2 regions of the Promicromonospora xylanilytica genome follow, and region 1 is predicted to be linked to the other one. Evidence: predicted binding sites of a transcription regulator. Region 1 holds the regulator's gene; the other holds the start of a gene.
The links. Region 1 encodes LexA, which represses DNA repair genes until DNA is damaged. Its sites were predicted from a motif close to TCGAACANNTGTTCGA; they were not measured.
Positions count from the first base shown of each region.

Region 2: a site for LexA is predicted at 3,865-3,880, ahead of ACYVK7_RS12790 (HNH endonuclease signature motif containing protein). Genes of this name have one in related genera too.

Region 1 covers NZ_BAAGRP010000074.1:137,181-148,242, forward strand. Annotated here, with positions in the region: gene ACYVK7_RS23520 (carbohydrate ABC transporter permease) at 1-241, shown strand, start outside; gene ACYVK7_RS23525 (ATP-dependent DNA helicase) at 275-2,389, shown strand; gene ACYVK7_RS23530 (L-lactate dehydrogenase) at 2,400-3,389, shown strand; gene lexA (transcriptional repressor LexA) at 3,477-4,292, opposite strand; gene ACYVK7_RS23540 (LysM peptidoglycan-binding domain-containing protein) at 4,483-4,929, shown strand; gene nrdR (transcriptional regulator NrdR) at 5,050-5,520, shown strand; gene ACYVK7_RS23550 (DUF5302 domain-containing protein) at 5,666-5,902, shown strand; gene betC (choline-sulfatase) at 6,045-7,556, opposite strand; gene ACYVK7_RS23560 (sugar phosphate isomerase/epimerase family protein) at 7,549-8,400, opposite strand; gene ACYVK7_RS23565 (ABC transporter substrate-binding protein) at 8,393-9,412, opposite strand; gene ACYVK7_RS23570 (ABC transporter ATP-binding protein) at 9,409-10,209, opposite strand; gene ACYVK7_RS23575 (ABC transporter permease) at 10,206-10,940, opposite strand.
Region 2 covers NZ_BAAGRP010000011.1:109,187-120,248, forward strand. Annotated here, with positions in the region: gene ACYVK7_RS12770 (PEP-utilizing enzyme) at 1-137, opposite strand, end outside; gene ACYVK7_RS12775 (transcriptional regulator) at 203-850, shown strand; gene ACYVK7_RS12780 (histidine phosphatase family protein) at 880-1,473, shown strand; gene ACYVK7_RS12785 (NUDIX hydrolase) at 1,490-1,915, opposite strand; gene ACYVK7_RS12790 (HNH endonuclease signature motif containing protein) at 1,997-3,805, opposite strand; gene ACYVK7_RS12795 (cation transporter) at 3,992-4,615, opposite strand; gene ACYVK7_RS12800 (hypothetical protein) at 4,709-5,482, shown strand; gene ACYVK7_RS12805 (sensor histidine kinase) at 5,548-6,714, shown strand; gene ACYVK7_RS12810 (response regulator) at 6,711-7,388, shown strand; gene ACYVK7_RS12815 (ABC transporter permease) at 7,427-8,227, opposite strand; gene ACYVK7_RS12820 (ATP-binding cassette domain-containing protein) at 8,224-9,261, opposite strand; gene ACYVK7_RS12825 (helix-turn-helix transcriptional regulator) at 9,374-10,378, shown strand; gene ACYVK7_RS12830 (hypothetical protein) at 10,427-10,987, shown strand; gene ACYVK7_RS12835 (response regulator) at 11,005-11,062, opposite strand, start outside.

The DNA of each region.
Region 1 (11,062 bases):
CGTCGTCTCGGTGTTCGCCGTCATCGCCGCCTGGAAGGACTACCTCTGGCCGCTGCTCGTGCTCCCCGACCCGGCCAACCAGCCGCTGTCCGTCCGGCTGCCCGCCATCGCCCCCTACCTGGAGCTCGACGTGTTCCTCGCGGCGCTCGCGATCTCGACGGTGCTGCCGATCGCGCTCTTCCTCGCCTTCCAACGCCTGTTCCTGAGCGGCGCCGGACTGGGCGGGGCGGTCAAGGGATAGCACTCCGGGCGGCGTCCTGTCCCTGTGGACGACATGGGGTGCGTGTCGGTGGTCGCGCCTAGGATCGAGAGTGTGACCAGCCTTCCCGACGCACCTGCCGCACCCGCCTCCGACGAGCCGATTCCCGACGTCGAGGAGCTGCTCGACCTCGCGGTCGGTGAGCTCGGCGGTGGGCGCCGGGACGGCCAGCACCGGATGGCGGTGGCGGTCGGCGAGGCGATCGAGAAGGGCGAGCACCTGCTCGTCCAGGCGGGCACCGGTACCGGTAAGTCGCTCGGTTACCTGGTGCCCGCCGTCCGGCACGCCGTGGCCGCGCAGAGCAAGGTGATCATCTCGACCGCGACGCTCGCCCTGCAGCGCCAGGTCATCACGCGCGACCTCCCGCTGGTGGCGAAGGCGGTGGCGCCGCTGCTCCCGCGCGAGCCGCGCATCGCGCTGCTCAAGGGCTGGCACAACTACTTGTGCGTGCACAAGATCGGGGGCGGGTACCCCGCTGACGAGCCCACGCTGTTCGACCTGCCCGGCGGCGAGGACCACCCGCGCACGGAAGAGCCCGCGGCGTCCGGCGGGGCGCGCGGGCGGCGCAAGGACGACGGTGCGACGCTCGCCGACCACGTCCGCCGGCTGCACGAGTGGGCGGGGGAGACGGAGACGGGTGACCGTGACGACCTGGTGCCCGGCGTGCCCGACCGGGCCTGGCGCCAGGTCTCCGTGACCGCCATGGAGTGCCTGGGCGGCAAGTGCCCCATGCTCGCCGAGTGCTTCCCGGACAGGGCGCGCGCCATCTCGCGGGACGCGGACGTGGTGGTCACCAACCACGCGATGCTGGGCATCGCGGCGACGGGCAGCCCCGGGGTGCTCCCTGAGCACGACGTCGTGGTGGTCGACGAGGCGCACGAGCTCACGGACCGGGTGACGTCGTCGGCCACGGTGGACCTGTCCATGGCCTCGGTGGAGAACGCCGCACGGCTGGCCCGCCGGCACGCGGGCACCAACACCGACGCCCTCGACCAGGCGGCGCAGGCCCTCGGGACCCTGCTCGTCACGGCGCCGGCCGAGCGGTTCCCCACCGGCCTGCCGGACGAGCTGCGGACGGCCGTCGGCGCGGTGCGGGACGCGGCGCGCGAGGTGCTGAGCACGCTCAAGCCGGACACCGCCGGCGGAAAGGGCCAGGCCCAGGGCCAGCCCGAGCCGGGGCTCAAGATGGCGCAGGGGGCGATGCTCCAGCTGTTCGAGACGGCCGAGCGCATGGCGTTCCAGGACACGAGCGCCGACGTGCTGTGGTGCTCGCGCCCCGACAACGGCTGGGGCGGGTTCGGCGACAACGTGACCCGCCTGCACGCGGCACCGCTCCACGTCGCCGGCCTGATCCGCACGCACCTGCTGGGCGAGGCGACCGGCGTCTTCACGTCGGCGACTCTGGCGCTGGGCGGCACGTTCGAGCCGGTGGCGGGCACGCTGGGCCTCAAGGGCGAGGACGCCCCGCCGTGGCGGGGACTGGACGCGGGCAGCCCGTTCGACTACCCGCGCCAGGGCATCCTGTACACGGCGCGGCACCTGCCGGCGCCCGGCCGCGAGCCCACGACGGAGGCACAGCTCGACGAGATCGCCGAGCTCATCACGGCGGCGGGCGGCCGTACGCTCGGCCTCTTCTCGTCCCGGCGTGCGGCCAACGCGGCCGCCGAGGCGATGCGGGAGCGGCTGGACTTCCCGATCCTGGCGCAGGGCGACGACCAGCTGCCCACGCTCGTGCGCCAGTTCGCCGACGACCCGACCGCCTGCCTGTTCGGCACGCTGTCGCTGTGGCAGGGCGTCGACGTGCCGGGGCCGTCGTGCCAGCTCGTGCTCATCGACCGCATCCCGTTCCCCCGCCCCGACGACCCGGTCAAGGCGGCCCGAGCCCGGGCCGTCGAGCAGGCCGGGGGCAACGGGTTCATGGCGGTGTCCGCACAGCACGCCGCGCTGCTGCTCGCACAGGGGGCCGGGCGTCTCGTGCGGAGCATGGACGACCGCGGGGTGGTCGCGGTCCTGGACCCGCGGCTCGCGACCGCGCGGTACGCGTCGTTCCTGACCCGGTCGATGCCCGGGTTCTGGCCCACCACGGATCCAGCACTCGTTCGCGCCGCGCTCGCCCGGCTCGACACATAGCCTGGAACACATGGCAGCCCACCCGGACGTCCAGGACACGGAGCCGTCAGGTTCCCGTACCACCAAGCTGGCCGTCGTGGGCGCGGGGGCGGTCGGTTCGACCCTCGCCTTCGCGGCACTCACCCGAGGTTCGGCCCGCACGATCGCCCTGCACGACGTGAACCGGGCCAAGGTCGAGGCGGAGGTGCTCGACCTGCGGCACGGCCTGATGTTCACGTCGCAGGCGCAGGTCGAGGGCTCCGACGACGTGGCGGTCTGCGCGGGGGCGGACGTCGTCGTCGTGACCGCCGGGGCGAAGCAGAAGCCCGGGCAGACCCGAACCGACCTCGCCGAGGCGACCATCGGGCTGATGCACCAGATCCTGCCGGGGTTGGTGGAGGTGGCGCCCGACGCCACGTATCTGATGGTGACCAATCCCGTGGACGTGGTGACCTACGCGGCCCTCCAGATCTCCGGCCTGCCGCGGGAGCGACTGTTCGGCAGCGGTACCGTCCTGGACTCCTCGCGGCTGCGCGTCGTCCTCGCCGAGCGCTGCGGTGTGGCCGTCGGGAACGTGCACGCGTACATCGCCGGGGAGCACGGCGACTCCGAGATCGCGCTGTGGAGCTCCGCCACGATCGGCGGCGTCCCGTTGCTGGACTGGGTGCCGCTCGGCGACAGGCCGCCGATCGACGCCGCCGTGCGCGCGGAGGTGCACCGCGAGGTGGTCGACTCGGCCTACCGGATCATCGCGGGCAAGGGGGCGACCAACTACGCCGTCGGCCTGGCCGCGACCCGCATCATCGAGGCGGTCCTCAAGGACGAACGCCGGATCATGCCGGTGTCGTCGTTGCTGGACGACTATCACGGCATCGGTGACGTCTGTCTGTCCGTGCCGTCCCGCGTCGACCGGCGCGGGGTCACCGACAACGTGCGGGTCCCGCTGTCCGACGACGAGCTGACGGGCCTGCGCGCCTCGGCGGACAGCGTGCGAGCGGTCCAGAAGCGCTTCGGCTTCTAGGGGCGTGCCCGGGCGGCGAGAACGGGGTGGTGTTCCTGCTGTGGACCCAGCAGGAACACCACCCCGTTCTCCATCGGCTGTGCAGCCCTAGAGGCTGCGCAGGACCGCGACCACGCGGCCCAGAACCTGAGCCTCGTCGCCCGGGATGGGTTCGTAGGCGGGGTTCTGGGGCAGCAGGAACACGTGCCCGTCCGTCTGCTTGAACGTCTTGACCGTCGCCTCGCCATCGATCATGGCCGCGACGATCTCACCCTGCTCGGCGACGTTCTGGCGCCGCACGACGACCCAGTCCCCGTCGCAGATCGCCGCGTCGACCATCGAGTCGCCGGCGACCTTGAGGAGGAACAGCTCGCCGTCGCCGACCAGCTGACGGGGGAGCGGAAAGACGTCCTCCACGACCTGCTCGGCCAGGATGGGGCCACCGGCCGCGATCCGGCCGACCAGCGGCACGTACGACGGCGGCGGGGTGCTCGCGTCGTCAGGTACCGAGCCGCCCCAGTGGACCTGGCCGCTACGCCGCGGCTCGGGCCAGTGGATCTCGCCGCGGCTCGGCTTGTCGACCTGGTCCGCCAGGGGCTCGACGAGCTCCATCGCACGCGGTCGGTTCGGGTCGCGACGCAGAAAGCCCTTCTTCTCGAGCATCTGGAGCTGGTGCTTGACGCTCGACGGGCTGGCCAGCCCGACCGCCTCGCCGATCTCGCGCATCGACGGCGGGTAGCCCCGCGTCTCGAACGACTGCCGGATCGTGTCCAGCACGAGGCGCTGCCGCTCGGTGAGGCGGTCCGTCGGTGAGATCGCGTGCACGTCGGCGACCGCCTTGTCGCCCGGCGCGTCCAGCGTGGCGACGCCCGAGAGTGCCGTGTCGACGGCTCTCGTGTCGCTGGTCCCGTCCCGTCCCGTCATGCCCGTGCCCCTCCCGTTCCGACAAATGTTCTCCTCTGCGCGACCCACTCTAGATCACAAACCCGCTCGGCTCAAACGAATGTTCGAGCGTGTCTCGACATCGACGGTGTCCCGTGCTACACAATGGTACGGGCGTTCGACGAACGTTTGTATGAACGGCAAGAACTCAGTCACTCTTCGAGGAGGGGCCATGGGGGACGTGATCCCGTTGCGGCAGTACACCCCGACGTATGGGCAGGCGTACGCGCCGACGTACGGCCGGGCGCTCGCGCCGGCGGCCGGACCGGTAGTGCACCGGGCGTATCCGCCGGCCCGGGCGCGAACGATCGCGGACCGGCTCGGCGTGGCAGGCCTGCGGCTCACCCGGCGAGGCCGGGTGGCGCTCGTGCTGCTGGCCATGCTCCTGCTCGCGCCGATGATCACCTGGGGTGCCACGGCGGTGGCGAGCGCCCCTGGCGAACCGACGGAGGTCCGGGTGCACGCGGTGCAGCCGGGGGAGACCCTCTGGGGCTTCGCCCGAGAGATCGCGGAGCCTGGTGAGGACGTGCGGCACGCCGTCGGGCGGCTCCAGGAGCTGAACCAGATGTCGTCGGGCGCTCTACGGGTCGGAGAGCTGTTGCTCCTTCCCAAGGAGTGACCGGAGGCCTCGATTCGTCGTCAAATGCTGCGGCGATGTTGCATGAGGGTGGTTTGCCCGCTTACCGTCGGGACGCGACCGGAGGCCTCCGGTCCGTGGTCGACCCACGCAGGAGTGAGCATGCACTGCCCGTTCTGTCGCCACGCCGACTCGCGCGTAGTGGACTCACGGACCGCCGACGACGGCCTGTCGATCCGGCGCCGACGGCAGTGCCCGAACTGCAACCGCCGGTTCACCACCGTCGAGACCGCCAGCCTGTCCGTGGTCAAGCGCTCCGGCGCCACCGAGCCGTTCAGCCGCGACAAGGTCGCCGCGGGCGTGCGCAAGGCGTGCCAGGGGCGGCCGGTGAGCGATGACGACCTCGCCATCCTGGCCCAGCGCGTCGAGGAGACCCTTCGCAGCAACGGCAGCGCCGAGATCGACGCGTACGAGGTGGGTCTCGCGATCCTCGGCCCCCTGCGGGAGCTCGACGAGGTGGCCTATCTCCGGTTCGCGAGCGTCTACCAGTCGTTCGACTCGCTCGAGGACTTCGAGAGCGCGATCACCTCGCTCCGTGCCGAGCGTGCCGAGCGGGCCGCCGCGCAGGCCTGACGGCGCACGGGCGGCCGTATGGGCGCCGGCGTGCCCAGGCCGGGGTCGCCCGCGAAAAATGTTGGCACCCACGTGTGCCGTAGTGCAGGCTGAGCGGACGACGGACCCGATCGAGGGACCCCCGGAACAAGAGGAGGTGATCGGTGTGACGGACGAGAAGCCCACTACCGAGGCGGCCGAGGCGGCCGAGACCCAGGGCGCCGAGGAGCCCAAGGTGGCGACGGCGCCGAGCTCGGACGCCAAGGCGAAGTTCAAGGAGGCGCTGGACCGCAAGAACGCGGCCCGGCACCGGACCGCCGCGGGCGACGTGAATACCGGTGCGGTGCACGGTTCGGAGACGACCGGCCCCGTGCAGAAGATGTTCCGCCGCAAGAGCGGCTGAGCCTCGGTGGTAGGGGCCGCCGACCTGGTGAACGACCAGGTCGGCGGCCTTCGTCGTACTCATGTGGCACCGGGAGGAAGCCGGTGCGATGCTCACCGAGTCCTGGGCTCCCAGGAGAGCCGCACGAGCGACATTCGCGTTCCTAGGTCTCTCGCCAGTACTGGGTGAAGATCCCCGGTGACGGGTCGTAGGCCCAGACCGTCCCTGTGGCGGCCATGGCGCTCCGAACCAGCCGCCGGTCGGCGAGGCTCCGCCGGATCCTGCGTTCGATGTCGTCCGGGTCGAAGCGACTGAGGATGTCGGCACGTGCCCTGGCGACCGCGTCCGCGTACCGGGGGTCGCCGGCGAGGTCATGCCTCTCATCGGGGTCGGTCGAGAGATCGAACAGCTGGTGACCGTGGCCGTGCACGTAGACGTACTTGAGATCCCCTTCGCGGCGCATCCAGCACGGGGCATACACACCCTCCGAGTGATACTCGACGAACACAGGCGCTGCGGGGATCTCCGCGTTGCGCAGCTCGCCGACGAGGCTGCGCCCGTCCTGCCGCACGGGTTCGACGCCCACCAGGTCGCACAAGGTTGACGTCAGGTCCACGAGGGACACCGGAGTCGCGGAGGTGACGCCCTGTGCCTCGACAGGGCCACCGCCGATGATCAGTGGTACCCGGGACGACCACTCGTAGAAGGTTCGCTTCTGGACCATTCCTCGCTCGCCCAGCATGTCGCCATGGTCGCTCGTGAACACGATCACCGTGTCGTCGGCGTGGCCGGTCTCCTCCAGCGTGTCGAGCAGCTCGCCGACCTTGTCGTCGATGTAGGTGACCAGGGCGTAGTAGGCCCGGCGCGTCCGGGCCACCTCCTCCGGGTCGGTGAGGTCCACGCCGTCGACGCCGTGCAGTGCGTCCACCCAGTCGTCCATCGGTGACCGGGGGAGTTCCGGGCTCGCGGGTACTCGCACGGGATCCGTCTCGGCGTCGGCGTACAGGTCCCAGTACTTCTGCGGGGCGAGGAACGGCTCGTGGGGGTGGTGGTACGAAGCCACCAGCAGCCACGGGTCCTGTTCCGGCTCTGTGGCCGGCATCTGCAAGGAACCGCGCCGGGACGTGCGCCGGGAGCGGAGATACTCCAGCGCTCGGTAATGGGCCTCCTCGTCGAACTGCAGCTGCTCGGTCCATTGCACGGGGCCCGAGGTGACGTAGTCGATCGCGATCGGTGGCCCGTCCGGGTTCCCCGGGTGTGCGAACCTGCCGACGGCGTCGCGGTCGGGCGTCCAGGCCAGCGTGCTCGGGAACATGTCGGTGGTGAGCCGCTTGGCGAACCCGTGCACCTGGTCGGCGCCCACGAAGTGCATCTTTCCGGCCAGGGCGGAGTCGTAGCCTGCCGTGGCGAGGTAGTGCGGCAGCATCGGGATGTCCGAGCTGATCGGCGCGGCGTTGTCCCAGGCGGAGTTCGTGGACGCGTACCGCCCGGAGAGCATCGAGCTGCGCGATGGTGAGCACACCGGGACCGGGCAGTATGCGGCGTCGAACCGCACGCCCCGGCGGGCCAGCCGCTCCAGGTTGGGCGTCTGTACCACCGGGTGGCCGTACACGCCGGTGAGGTCTGCGATCATCTGGTCGGCCATGATGACCAGCACGTTCGGACGGTCAGGCACGTCGGGCATCCTCTCGCTCGGTGAGCTGGGTGATCTCGCGAAGTTGCATGGCGGCTGTCCGCATGCCGTCCGGGAACGGAGTGACCGCCGCCAGCTCTCCGATCACCTCGACGACCACGGGTGCTTCCGGCCAGCGGCGTGCGGTTTCCCGGCACAGCCCGGTCACGTCGAACGGGCCGTCCAGCGGAAATGTGCGGTCCCGGTATCCGAGAAGCTGGTTCGTCGGGCGGTGGTTGGCGTTCGAGACCTGTACTGCGAGGACGTCCACGCCGTCGAGGTGCTGCAGGTCCTGGAGGGACTGGCCGGCACGGAAGAAGTGGAAGGAGTCGAGCAGCATCCCGATCACGCCGTCGTTCAGCGCCGTCAGCACGGGTGCGAGCTGGTCCGTACGGCGCAGCACATCGTGATGGCCGATCGGCTCGACGGCGAGCCGCAGGCCGGCGTCCCTTGCGATCGGTAGGGCGCGGCGCAGCCCTGCGGTCACGGTGTCCGAGTCGCCGGCAGGCCGCATGAAAGGCATCACGAAGTAGCCGGCACCCGCTTCTGCGGCGCGGTAGATCTCCGCCCGCATGGCGCCCTCGAGCTCGTCGTCCCACCGCGCGTGCCACCCGTGCAGTGCGGCCGAGGGCGAGACGCCCAGGAGTCGCACGCGGTGCGCGCGCAGCGCGGCGGTGAGGCTGTCCGTGTCCTCCCCGAGGGCCTCCGACGTGAGCTCGACGCTCCCCAGTCCGTACTGCGCGGCGCCCATGATGACCTCGAGCGCGGTCGCCGTCGGAACCGTCTGGTTGTTGATGCCGAGCATGGGCTCGGGCACCGCCTCTCCGGCCAGGGTCGGCTCAGTCATCGAGCACGTCGAGGAACGTCGTGGTGTCGACGTAGTCCTCGGGCTGGAGCTCGGCTCCCTCGAGAGCGCCGATGTCCTCGAACGTCGACTGCATCGTTCCTATCCACCGCAGAACCGTGCCGTCCTGGTAGAGCTTCGCCCACTCGTCGTTCGTGTAGGCCTCGGTCCGGGCATAGAGCGATTCGCACTGCTCCTGGTCCATGTTCTCGGCGATCCGTGGGCAGAAGATGTCCAGGGCGGCATCCGGATCGTTAACGATGTCGGTGTTGGCCTGCTGCCAGGCACGGACCATGCCCTGCACCAGTTCGGGCCGGTCCTCGTAGAACCCGTTGGAGGACACCCAGCCGCCGGAGATCGGCGCGTCCAGGTCGGCGGCGCTGGCGATCAGGTTCGCATCCGGCATGATCTCGGTGACCTGCTGGTCGAACGGTGCCCACAGGGACGCGACGTCCACGCCGCCGGTCACGAAGGTGTTCGCCACGGCCGGCATCTCCAGGTTCACCATCTCGACCTCGTCCCTCGAGATGCCGGCTTGATCCAGGGCGACCTGCAGGACCAGGTCGGACGCGGTGCCGGAGGTGGTGGCGATCGTGGACCCCTCGAGGTCCTCGATGCTCGTGACACCTGAGTCGGGCGCGGCCCAGATCTGGTGGACATCGGTCTGCTGATTGTTCAGAACCATGACGTGGCCCTGCCCCTTCGCAGGGAAGTTCGCCACGACGGCGCCCATGACGCCGACGTCGAGGCTGCCGCCCGTCAGCGCCTGGGACAGAGAGATGCCGGTCTGGAACGCCGTCGTCTCGATCTGGATCCCCTGCTCGGCGAAGTACCCCGCCTCGTCTGCGACGAAGAGCTGCGCGATGTCGTGCGCACCGGGAATGTAGCCGACCCGTACGGTGGTCAGACCGTCCTCGGACTCCGAGGCTGTCTGAGGAGAACCGGCACAGCCTGCCAGGGTGAGCGCGGCGGCCGCCGCAGCGGCCGCGAGTGCGGTGGTGCGTGTGGTGATCACGGGGTGTCCTTTCGGGCAGCCGGCCGCTCGACGTCGTGGAGCAGGTGCTCCACCTGGCGGCGTAGGGCGATGAATTCTTCGGTGAGCTTGAGGTCGTGGTCGCGTTCGGCGCCCCACGGGACGTCGATGATCGCTTGGATGCGGGCTGGACGGGCGCCCATGACGACCACGCGATCGGCCAGATACAGCGCCTCCTCCACCTGGTGGGTGACAAAGAGGACCGTGCGGCGTTCTTGTCGGCTGATGTCGAGCAGTGCTTCCTGCATGTGCTCGCGGGTCTGGGCGTCCAACGCGGCGAAAGGTTCGTCCATCAGCAGGATCGCTGGATCCACGGCGTACGCCCGGGCGATCGCGACGCGCTGGCGCATACCACCCGAGAGGGTCTTGGGGAGCGCGTCCCGAAAGGCGGTCAGCCCCATCAGGTCCAGGTACCTGTCCACGGTCTCCGTCCGTCGTGCCGGGTCGCCGCGCCATGCGCGCAGGCGCGTACCGAACCCGATGTTGCGTTCGACAGAGAGCCACGGGAACACGGCGTACTCCTGGAAGACCACGCAGCGGGACGGTCCTGGTCCCGTGACCGGCTCCCCACCCACCTCGACGGTTCCGTCGTCCGGTGTGACGAAGCCGGCGACCGCGTTGAGCAGCGTGCTCTTGCCCGAACCGCTGGGGCCGACGATCGCCACGAACTCCCCCTCGGCGGCGGCAAGGCTGATCCGTTCCAGCACACTGACGCGTTTGGCACCGCGGCCGAAGCCGACGCTGATCTCCCGAACGTTGAGGTCGGTGGTGGTGGTCATCGTTCTCCCCTGTCCTGCCAGCGCAGCACGCGACTGGCCGTCACACGAATAGCGAGGTCCATCGCGAGCGCCGCCGCACCGATGAGGATGATTCCGGCGTACATGGTGGGCACGTCGAGGTAGTTGCTCGCGTTCTGGATCGCAGCGCCCAGGCCGTCCTGGGCGGCTACCAGTTCCGCAGCGACGAGCGAGGACCAGCCGATACCGAGCGAGATGCGCGCCGCAGTGAAGATGTGGGGCGTGGACAAGGGGAGCACCACGCGGGTGAACAGCTCCATTCGCCCTGCTCCGAGGGTGCGACCGGCGCGGACGTACTTCTCCTCGATCCCGCCGATCCCCTCGTAGACCACGATGATCGTGGCGAAGAAGGCTGCGTAGACGAGGATCACCTCACGTGCGACCTCCCCGATGCCGAAGTAGATGACGACCAGCGGAACGAGAGCGATCGGCGGTAGGGCGCGGAAGAAGTTCACGAGCGGGTTGAACGTCACCCGTGCCCGAGGAAACCAGCCCAGGGCGAAGCCGATGGGGATCGCGGCCGCCATACCGATCGTGACCCCGATGACGACGCGACGACTGCTGATGAGGAGGTCGTTGAGCAGGTTGCCGGACCAGAGCCCTTCCAGGAGCACCCGCCCGACCTCTCCTGGTGTGGGCAACAGACCGGGCTGCATGAGACCCAAGGTCGAGGCGAGCTGCCAGGCACTGACGATGATGACGAATCCGAGCATGCCAAGGGCCGTGTCGACGACCGCTCGGCGAACCCGCCGAGCCCGTTCGGCGGACCGCTCGGACTGTCGGGTCGGTGGTGTGTCACCCCCGGGTGACGCAGACGGTGGGACAGCTAGTTGCT
Region 2 (11,062 bases), on a different contig from region 1:
AACCGGCACACGAGCACGTCACCGGGTAGCACCCTGGCGAAGTCGTCGGGGCCGTGCACCACGCGGGCCGGCCCGGACGCGCGCCCCGGGCTCCCCGGTGTGCCGGTGGCGCGCGAGACGTCGGAGCTGTTCGCCATGACTTCCTCCCTGAGCGTATCTACCTGCGTTGACACCGGTCATCGAACGATGCACCGTGCGAATCATGACGCATAACCCGGCCCTCGGCCGATCGTCGCAGCCCGAGCTGCTCGTGCTCCACTCCGTCCGGATCCAGGGGATGGCCGACGACGAGGCGGTCGCCGCGCGGTTCGGCCTCGACGTGGCGGACACCCGCGAGATCCTGCTCGACGACGAGGCGTACGGCTGGGTCACGTACGCGGAGTTCGCCGGGACCGCCGGCTGGTCCCTGACCGACCGGGGGCGTGCCGAGGACGACCGGCGGTTGGCCGCCGAGCTGGACGACACGGGCGCCCGGCCCGTCGTCGAGCGGGTCCACGAGTCGTTCCGGCCGCTCAACGCACGCCTGCTGCAGGCCTGCACGGACTGGCAGCTGCGCCCTGCGGACGACGACCGCCTCACCCCGAACACCCATACCGACGCGACGTGGGACGCGCAGGTTCTGGGGGAGCTCCAGGCGCTGGACGGTGAGCTGGCCCCGCTGGTCGCGGAGCTGAGCGCCGCGCTCGCGCGGTTCGAGGGGTACGACACCCGGTTCTCCACGGCGCTCGGGCACGCGCGCTCCGGCCGGGGCGAGTGGGTGGCGGGCACCGGCATAGGGTCGTGCCACGTGGTCTGGATGGAGCTGCACGAAGATCTCCTCTCGACCCTCGGCCTCCGGCGCGACGCGTAGCCGCTTCCCGCGCCCAGTAGGTTCTTCGGATGGCGACCAGACACCTGTACCTGGCACGGCACGGCGAGGCGGACGCGTTCGGCGAGCTGACCGACGTCGGACGCCGGCAGGCGAGCCTGCTGGGCGAGCGGCTCAGCGGGCTGCCGGTCGACGCCGTCTGGCACTCGCCGCTGCCCCGTGCGGCGGCCAGCGCGCACGTGATCGGTGAGCACCTGCCGGGCGTACCCGTCGCGGAGGCCGACGAGCTGGTCGACCATGTGCCGCACGTACCGGCGGCAGCGGACCTCCCCTCGGCGTGGGCCGGGTTCTTCGACGGCTACGACGACGCCGAGCGGGCGCCGGGCGAACGGCTCGCCGCAGCGCTGGTGGACCGGTTCGCACGGCCGGCGGAGACCGAGACCCACGAGGTGCTGGTGACCCACGCGTTCCAGGTCGCATGGCTCCTGCGGCACGCCCTGGCCGCGCCACCCGCCCGGTGGCTCGGCCTGAACAGCGGCAACACCGCACTCACGGTGCTCGAGTACCGCGACGGGCTGCCGCCGACGGTCGTGCTGTTCAACGACATGGGCCACCTGCCGCGGGACCTGCGCTGGACGGGCTTCCCGCCGGCCACCCGCCCGTAGCGCGCCCTGGCCGGCGCTAGCCGATCAGGCCCGCCCAGCGGCGGGACAGGTCCACCAGGGGCACCCGGTCCAGTGCGTCGACCTCCTGGTAGGTGTGCCAGGCGACGCCGTCGGTGGACCCGTTCTCCTCGACGCGCAGCTCGCCACCGGTGACGTGCGCCCGGTACACGATGCGCAGCGCGTGGACCGGGCGGTCCGACGGGACGACACGCTCCGGCCCGGGGATGACGAAACTGTCCACACCGAGCAGCCCGTCGAGCTCCACGCGGTAGCCGGTCTCCTCGAAGACCTCGCGGACGGCGGCGTCGGCCGGGTGCTCGCCCGGGTCGATCCCGCCGCCCGGCATGGTCCATCCGCTGCGCGTGCCTTCGTTCCAGTGCGGCAGCAGCATGCGGCCCTGGTCGTCGGTGATGAGCGCGTACGCCGCGACCCGCTGGTCCATCGCGGCCTCTGTGCTGGTGAACATGGTGCACATCATGTCGTCCGGACCCGCCGCGTACGAGATGGCCCGCCTGCGTCGGCCCTAGAACGGTGGCTCACCGGGGTCGTCCGGACCTGCCGGATCGTTCGGGTGAGTGTCCGACCCGGTGGGCCGGTAGCCGCTCGGCAGTGGTTGGCCGGTCAGGGCGCGGAGGGTCAGGTCGTGGCTGGTGTCGGGGTCGATCTGGTCGAGGTCGACGTGGGTGTCCAGAGCGGTGGGCGCCCGTTCGTACCGGCGTCCGGTGGGCGTGGTCCAGGTGGTGATCCCGGTGTCGGGGTCACGCACGACACTCCAGCCCGCGTGGGTCTTGAGCAGGTGGTGTCGGCGGCACAGGGGCTGCAGGTTGGCTGCCCGGGTCTGCCCTGGGGCATCGGGTGGCAGGGCTGCCGGGTCGAGGTCGTGATCGAACGGGACGATGTGGTCGAGGTCGCAGCGTTCCGCGGGGGCATCGCAGCCCCACAGGAAGGTGCAGGTCTGGTCTCTCGTCTCGGCGGCAGCGCGGAGCACTTTTCCGGGTGCGTAGGTGGTGGTGGAGTAGTCCGTGAGGACTCCGGTGCTCGGGTCTGTGAGGAGGCGCTGCCAGGTCGCGTCGGTCGCGATGGTCCGTGCGGTGTCGGCGGGGATGGGTCCGTAGCCGGTCAGGTGGGCGGGGGCGTCGTCGAGGCCGAGGAGTGTGGTGGCCGGGACGGTGACGCGGACGACCGCGCGGGTCGGTGTGATCCGGACGGGTCGCACGATCTCCTGGACGGGTGCGCGGCCGCCACAGGTGCATGCGGGACGGGCGGTGCCGTTCTCGTCGTTGTCGCTGGTGCCGCTGGTGCCGCTGGTGCCGCTGGTGCCGTCGGTGCCGTCGGTGAACCGGTCGGCGGGCAGGAGGCGGCCGGTGACGATCCCGGTCAGGGAGTCGGCCCGGAGCTGGCTCAGGCTGCGGTCCTCGCCGCTGGTGTGTCGTAGCTGGTATGCCATGTCGTCCACGACGCCCCAGACGGCGGTGGCGTCCACGGCGGGCAGGTAGGCGGTCAGCCAGGCCATGTCGTTCTCGGCACGGTCGATCTGCACGGTGCGTCGGGCCGCTTCGGCACGTGCGGTCTCACCGGCGCCGTGGCGGGTCTTGGCGAACGCGAGCATCCGGGTCTGTAGCCATTTCCAGGTGCGGCGGGGCGCGTGGGGCAGGTATCGGGCGATGGCTTCGGCGCGTTCGGTCACGGTGAGCTGGGCTGCGGAACGCAGCAGGGTGTGGGCCTTGCGTACGTCGATGCGTCCCGTGACCAGGGCGGCGATCACGGTGGGGTGCTGGGCTCCGGACTCGGCCCGGACGACGACCTCCGTGGCCTCCTTCTCGGTCACGACGAGCTCGCCGGTGACCTGCCCGATCAGCGAGCTGTGCGCCAGGGCGTGGGTCTCGCGGGCGGCCCGTTCGGCGACCACTCTGGCCTGGAGGCCGGCGGCCCAGGACTGCAGGCGCCCGCACGCGGTGACCAGGTCACCGAGCGCGTCGTCCGACAGCTCGGCCAGGGCCGTCGACTCCGCACCCGAGCCGGCGTCCAGGTTGCCGTCCAGGTCGACCGCCTCCGCGACCACGCGCGCCGTCCCTGCTCCCGGCGCGCCCCGCAACGTCTCCCGCAGAACCCGCTCCGGCCACAGCACGACCGGCACGTCGCCTGGCGGCCACACCGGCTCCGCCTCCGGCGGGAGATTCGGCGTGGGGTCCGTTCCCACGTGGTCATCGGCCGCCCATGCGCTCCATGCCTCGTCGAACCAGGCCTCCTCGCGCGCGGCCTCCTCGGGCGACATGCCGCCGAACGGCTCGCCCGGAGGCAGACCGCCGCCGTCGGAAAGCCTGTTGCGCATGCGGCACACTCCTTTACCGGGTCACATCATGGATAAGCCTCGTCCCATGCATCAATCCTGCGGACGCATGTTCGACCCTAGCCGTCACCACTGACATCCACCTCCGCTGCTGCCCGCCGCGTAGGAACGGGCGTCCCGCCAGCGGAGGGCGTACCGGGGATCGCCCGCGGTCACGAGGCCGCATGGTCAGCCGACGTCCTCGCCCGCCAAGGCCTTGGCCGCGAGGCTTTCCTCCTCACCGGCCTCCCACACCTCGTGCGCGGCGTGCACCGCCAGGACGATGATCACGCAGCCCAGAACGAGGTCGGGCCACCCGGAGCCGGTCCACGCCGTCGTCAGGGCCATGGCGATGATCGCGAAGTTCACCAGCACGTCGTTCCGGGCCGACAGGAACGCCGCGCGGCCGAGCGACCCGCCGTGGTGGTGCACCCGGGCCAGGAGCCAGGCACTGGTCCCGTTGACGGCGACGGCCCCGAGCGAGGCCAGCACCACGGGGACGACGTCGGGCGGCGGCGGACCGCCGAACCGTTGTGCCACCTCCCAGGCCGCCACGGCGGCCGGCACCAGGATGACCAGGGCCATGGCCTTGCCCAGCACGGCCCGCCGGGCCAGTGGCCAGCCGAGGGCGACCAGGATCAGCACGTTGACGGCGGTGTCCTCGAGAAAATCGACGCTGTCCGCCAGCAGGGACACCGACCCGGCGGCGAGCGCCACGGAGAGCTCGACGAAGAAGTAGGCCAGGTTGAGCGCGGCGACGACCGCCACGGTGCGGCGCAGCCGTGCCGCGTGGGGATCATGGGCGCTGGTCACGCTCGCCATTGTCCGCGTAGTACCCAGGGCTGACCCGAAGGTCCGGATCCTGGTCCGACGACCCGGGCCACCGGCCACGGCAGGGTCGGGGGCATGAGGATCTTCCCGCAGGCTGCCGCCAGCACCGCCAGCACCGCCAGCACCGCCAGCACCGCCACCCCGCCGCTCGACGTCTTTCCCGGCCGGTGGGTCGGCGGCGTGGCCATGGTGGCCGGACCGCTGCTCCTGCTCGTCGGAGCCCTGCTGCGGGTGCCGTTCGACTTCTTCTTTCCCGCGCAGATCGCGGCCTTCGACCGTCACCCCGGTCTCGTGTCCACGGCGTACGCCCTGTTCGCGGTCGGGAACCTGCTGCTCTGGCCCGCAGTGCTGCTCCTGGCCGGGCGGACAGCAGAACGCAGCCCGGGCTGGGGTCTGTGGGGCGGGGTGCTGGTGGTCTCCGGCACGGTTGCCCGGGCGTTCCACGCCGGGATGGACCACATGGCGTTCCGGTTCGCCGACGCCACGGGCGCGTCGGTCACCACGGAGGCGGTCTCGGCGACGTACGGGTCGTTCCAGATCTTCTCGGTGCTGAACGCGGCGATCCTCACCGGGTGGCTCGTGCTCGCCGTCGGTGCCTGGCGCGCGAAGGTGCTGGGCCCCGCGCGGGCCGTGGCGCTCGCGGTGACGTGCGCGCTGCCGCTCGGCCTGCTCAAGGGGACGACCCTGCTGTCCCTGGTCGCGCTGGTCGGGCTGGCTGTCGCGCTCGTCCCGCTCGGGGTGCGCGAGCTGGCACGGTCCCCGCGCCCGCGTCCGGCGGTCGCGCTGCGTCGGGCGGGGGTCGTCGTGCTCGTGCTCGCCGTGATGTTCGCGTTCGGACAGGCCGGCTGAGGGCCGTGCCCAGCGAGCACCCGGTGAGCGGGCGCGGCGGCACCGCCAGCGGATACGGTCACGCCATGGACGACGTGGCGGGCAGGCGGCTCTGGGTCGTCGACCTCGTGGCCGCGCTCGCCCTGACCGCCGCCTATGTCAGCCTGGCCGGGCTGCCCGCCGTCGACGGTCAGCCCACCTATGCCGGCCCTGCCTGGCTCGGCTGGGTCGTCGCGGCCGGCGTCGGGCTGCCGGTCGCGTTGCGCCGACGGTTCCCCGTGCCCGTCCTCGCCGTCGTCGTGCTGGCCCTGACCGCCGCCACCTTCCTCGACCTCACGCGCGAGCCGTACGCCGCCGCCGGGCTGGCCGCCTACCTGGTGGGCCTGGCAGAGCCTGTCCGCCGCTCGGTCGTGGCGCTCGGCGTCACGCTGCCGGTCGTGGCCGGTGGTGTGTACGCGGGCGAGGCGGTGCACACCCCGTCGGGCAGCCCGCAGGACGCGGCGGGCGTGGCCGCCCTGGCGCTGCTGACCGTGGGCGGTTCGTGGGCAGCGGGCCGGGTGGTCAGGGGGCGGCGCGCGGAGGCGCTGCGCGAGGTGCGCCGCCAGGCCGACCGAGCGCTGGACGAGCAGCGCCTGCAGATCGCCCGCGACCTGCACGACATCGTGTCGCACAACCTCAGCCTGATCGCGGTCCGCGCCGGGGTGGCGGCCCACGTCGCCGACGCCGACCCGCACGAGGCCGTCGGCGCGCTGCGGGACATCGAGCAGACGAGCAGGACGGCACTGACCCAGATGCGTCGCACCCTCGGCGTCCTGCGGACGGGCGCCGCGCCGCTCGGGCCGGCGCCGGGCATCGGCGACCTCGGCCGGCTGGCGGACGGCGCGCGGCGGGCCGGGGTCTCCGTGGACCTGGAGGTGCGCGACGCGGCCTCGCTGGCTGCGGCGGACCAGCTCACGGTCTACCGGGTGGTGCAGGAGGGCCTGACCAACGTGGTCCGGCACGCGGGCCCGACGACGTGCCGGGTCTCGGTGGTCGTGGACGGCGGGGAGGCGCGGGTCGACGTCGTCGACGAGGGGAGTGCCGCCGGGGCCGCGAGGTCCGGGAGCGGTCCCCGACCCGGGGGCGGGCACGGGCTGACCGGTGTCCGGGAGCGAGCGCTCCTGTACGGGGGAAGCGTCGAGGCGGGGCCGCGCCCGGGCGGCGGCTTCGCGCTCCGGGCGCGGCTGCCGCTGGGGCAGGGGGCGCGCGCGTGACGCCGAATCCTGTCCGTGTCCTCGTCGCCGACGACCAGGCGATGCTCCGCGGCAGCCTCCGGGTGCTGATCGACCACACGCCGGGGATGATCGGCGTCGCCGAGGCCGCTGACGGCGCCGAGGCGGTCGAGCTGGCGCGTCGCGAGCTGCCCGACGTCGTGCTCATGGACGTCCGCATGCCCGGTGTCGACGGGATCCAGGCCACGCGCGAGATCTGCTCCGGCGCGGCGACGGCCGGCGTCCGCGTGCTCATCCTGACCACCTTCGACCTCGACGAGTACGTCTACGCGGCGCTGCGCGCGGGGGCGGCCGGGTTCCTGCTCAAGGACGCCCCGCCGGCGGACGTGCTGCACGCGATCCGGGTGGTCGCGGCGGGCGAGGCGCTCCTGGCGCCGTCGGTCACCCGCCGGCTCATCGCCGAGTTCGCGAGCCGTCCCGAGCCGGGCAGGCCCCCGGCCCGGACGCTCGACGGCGTCACGGACCGTGAGCTGGAGGTGCTCGGCCTGATCGCGCGCGGCCTGTCCAACGCCGAGCTCGCCGACCACCTCCAGCTCAGTCCCGCCACGATCAAGACGCACGTCGGCCGGCTGCTGGCCAAGCTCCGCGCGCGGGACCGCGCGCAGCTCGTGATCGTCGCCTACAGCACAGGGCTGGTCGGCCGGCGCGACGGCTGACGTCCGCCTCAGTCCGCCTCAGTCCGCCTCAGTCCGCCTCAGTCCGCCGAGCGGACCATCGCACGCACGCCCACCACGAGCCCGAGCACGGCCGTCGCCAGCGCCGCCACCCAGCCCCAGGCCACCGCCGAGGACACGAGGTCGCCGGCGAACGCGGCCCGGCCCGAGTCGACGACGTACCGCAGCGGGTTCACCGTCGACACCGCGCGCATCCACGCCGGGCCGTTCTCCAGCGGCAGGAGCATGCCCGACAGCAGCATCACCGGGAACAGGACGGTCTGCTGCACCACCCAGAACATCCACTCCTGCTTGCGCACGGCGAGCGCCAGCGCGTAGGACAGGGAGCCGACGCCGATCCCGAGCACGGCGAGCTGCAGCAGGGTGAGCGCGGCGCCGAGCGGGTCGGGGCGCAGGCCGAACGGCAGCATGACGAGCAGCACGACGGCGGACTGGGCGACGATCGGCACCATCTCCTTGAGCGCGCGGCCCACGAGCTGCGCGGGGCGGGAGAGCGGGGTGACGAGCATGCGCTCGTGCACGCCCGACGAGAGGTCGAGCTGCAGGTTGGAGCCCGTGACCGACGTGCCGAAGAGCGTGGTCATCGCCAGCACCGCCGGAACGAACCACAACCAGACGTCGCCGCCGAGCGCGCCGCCGGCCGACCCGGCGAGCAGCGGCCCGAACAACCCGAGGAACACCAGCGGCTGCACCAGACCGAAGAGCAGCGAGAACGGGTCGCGGGCCACAGGGCGCAGCTCGCGGACCAGGACGATGCGGGTGTCGCGCAGGAAGCCGCGGCGGGGGAGGCGCTGGGCGGTGGTCAGGGTCGCGGCGCTCATGCCAGGACCTCCTTCGTGGTGGGGTGCTCGGTGGTCAGGTCGTCGGTCAGCGCCTCGTCGACGACCGCGTTCTCCCGCAGGCTGCGACCGGTGAGGCCGAGGAACACGTCGTCGAGGGTGGGGCGTGCGACGTCGACGCGACTGACCGACAGCCCGGCGGCGTCCGCGGCGCGGAGCAGGCCCGGCGTGGCACCCGGCCCGTCGGCCGTGCGGATCTCGACGGTGCTCGCCGTACCGTCCGTCGTGACCCGTACCGTCCGCGTGCCCGGCGCGCGCTCGGCGACCACGGCAGCCTTCGCCGCGTCCTGGGGGCTCACGCGGAGCGTCACGAGGTCGCCGGCCAGCTCCGCCTTGAGGGCGTCGGCGGTGTCGTCCGCGATGACCTGGCCGTGGTCGACGACCAGCACCCGCTCGGCGAACGTGTCCGCCTCGTCGAGGTAGTGGGTGGTCAGCACGATGGTCATGGGCTCGGCCGCGGCGGACCGCATGCGCAGGATGTGCTCCCACAGGTTGGCCCGGCTGTGCGGGTCCAGCCCGGTCGACGGCTCGTCGAGGAACAGCAGCGAGGGCTCGTGGACCAGGCCGACGGCGACGTCGAGGCGGCGCTTCTGGCCGCCGGACAAGCTCTCGACCTTGCGGTCCGCCTGTTCGGTCAGGTCGAGGGCCTCGAGCAGCTCGGCGCCGCGGTGTCGTGCCGTGCGCCGGTCCAGGCCGTAGATCTCGCCCTGCGCGACGAGCTCGTCGCGCACGAGCTGGGACGCGCCGCCGGCGCCGCCCTGGCCCACGTAGCCGATGGCGGCACGTACCCGGTCGGGGTGGGTGGTGACGTCGTACCCGGCGACCTGGGCGGTGCCGGACGTCGGTGGGATGAGCGTGGTGAGCATGCGCAGCGTGGTGGTCTTGCCCGCGCCGTTGGGGCCGAGCACGGCGACCAGCTCGCCGGGCTCGACGTCGAGCGAGATGCCGCGCACGGCGTGCACGGTGCGGCTACGGCTCACCACGAAGTCCTTGGTGAGCGCGTGGGTGCGGATCACCGTGTCTCCTTCTTGCGGTCGGGGGTCCGGCTGTGCGGCCGGTGGCTACGGGGACCACTCTTTCGGCAGTAGCGGTCAGGTCCTGTCCTCTACCGCGTGCGATGCTGGACGGGTGCTCGAGACCTCCGGACGCCTCCTCACCCTCCTGTCGCTGCTCCAGGCCCGGCGGGACTGGCCGGGCGCGCTCCTCGCCGACCGGCTGGGCGTGAGCCCCCGGACGGTGCGGCGCGACGTGGACCGCCTGCGGGAGCTCGGCTACCCCGTGGGCGCCACCAAGGGGCCGGACGGCGGCTACCGCCTCGGCGCGGGTGCCGAGCTACCGCCGCTGCTCTTCGACGACGAGCAGGCCGTCGCGGTGGCGGTCGCGCTGCGCACCGGCACCATCCCGGGCGCCGAGGAGGGGGCGCTGCGGGCGCTGGCCACCATCCGGCAGGTGATGCCGGCCCGGCTCCGGACCAGGCTGGACGCGCTCGAGGTGACCACCGTGCGGCGTCGGACCGGGGCTGCCGAGCCCGTGGTGGACCCCGACCTGCTCCTCGCGCTGGGTTCGGCGTGCCAGGCGCGCGAGGTGGTGCGCTTCGATTACGACGGCGGCACGATGGCCACGGTCGGCGAGGGCGACGGCGCGTTCCGGCCGCCCCGGCGGGCCGAGCCGCACCACCTCGTGACCTCGGAGGGGCGCTGGTACCTCGTCGCCTTCGACCTGGACCGCGACGACTGGCGGCTCTTCCGGGTGGACCGGTTGACGCTCCGCACCGGGACCGGCCCCCGGTTCGTCCGCCGCGAGGTGCCGGGTGGCTCGGTCGCCGGTTTCGTCGGCTCCCGGATCAGCGGGTCCCCGTCCCCGGTGCGGGGCGAGGCGGTGCTGCACGCGCGTGCCGCCGACATCGCGCCCTGGGTGGGCGGCCAGGGCCTGTGCGAGCCGCTGCCCGACGTCGACGGCTCGCCCCGCTGCCGGGTGGTGCTGGGCTCGTGGTCGTGGGGCGGGCTGGCCGGCCGGTTCGGCGCGTTCGACGTGCCGTTCGAGGTGGTGGGCCCGCCCGAGCTCGTCGCGGCGACCGGTGAGCTGGCCGTCCGGTACGCGGCGGCGGCTCCGCGCGGGGCCGGTACCCAGTAGGTTGTGCGCGTTCCTCCCGCCGACCTGCACAGAAGAGAGAACGTGCGCATGACGAAGCTGTCCGACTTCAGCGAGGACGAGCTCGACCAGATCCTCGACGCCCCGGGTGCGGTGCTCAAGGGCGCGACCCTTGCCGACGGGGAGCCGGGTGCCGTCCGGTTCCTGCGCGAGTCCGTGTCGGGGGCCAAGGTGTTCCACGAGGCCCAGGAACACGAGAACGCCCTCGTCCGGTCGGTGGCGACCGCGCTGCGCGACCGGGGCAAGGCACGCGAGGCGGCGGCGGTCGCGGCCGCGGAGAACCCCGCCGCCCAGGTGGGGGTCGCGGCGGCGGCAGCGGCCACGACGGAGGCGGCGAAGGTGGGTGTGCAGCCCGACCCGGAGGGCGCGACGGCCCTGGCGGTCGAGCTGACCGGCGCCGCGGTCGCGCTGCTCCGCGGGCGGGCCGACTCCGCCGACGTCGACGCCTACGGCGCGTGGCTGCTCCGGATCGCCGAGCAGGTCGCCGGAGCGACCAGGTCGAGGACGCGCGGCCTCTTCAGCAAGCGGGTCAAGTTCTCCGAGGGGGAGCGTGCCTACCTCGACCGGCTCGCGGCCGCGATCAAGGGCTGAGCAGCCACGACGAGGAGTCAGACCAGCCGCTGGCGCGCGTACTCGAGCTCCGGCCGCCCGCGCGTCCCGTACCGG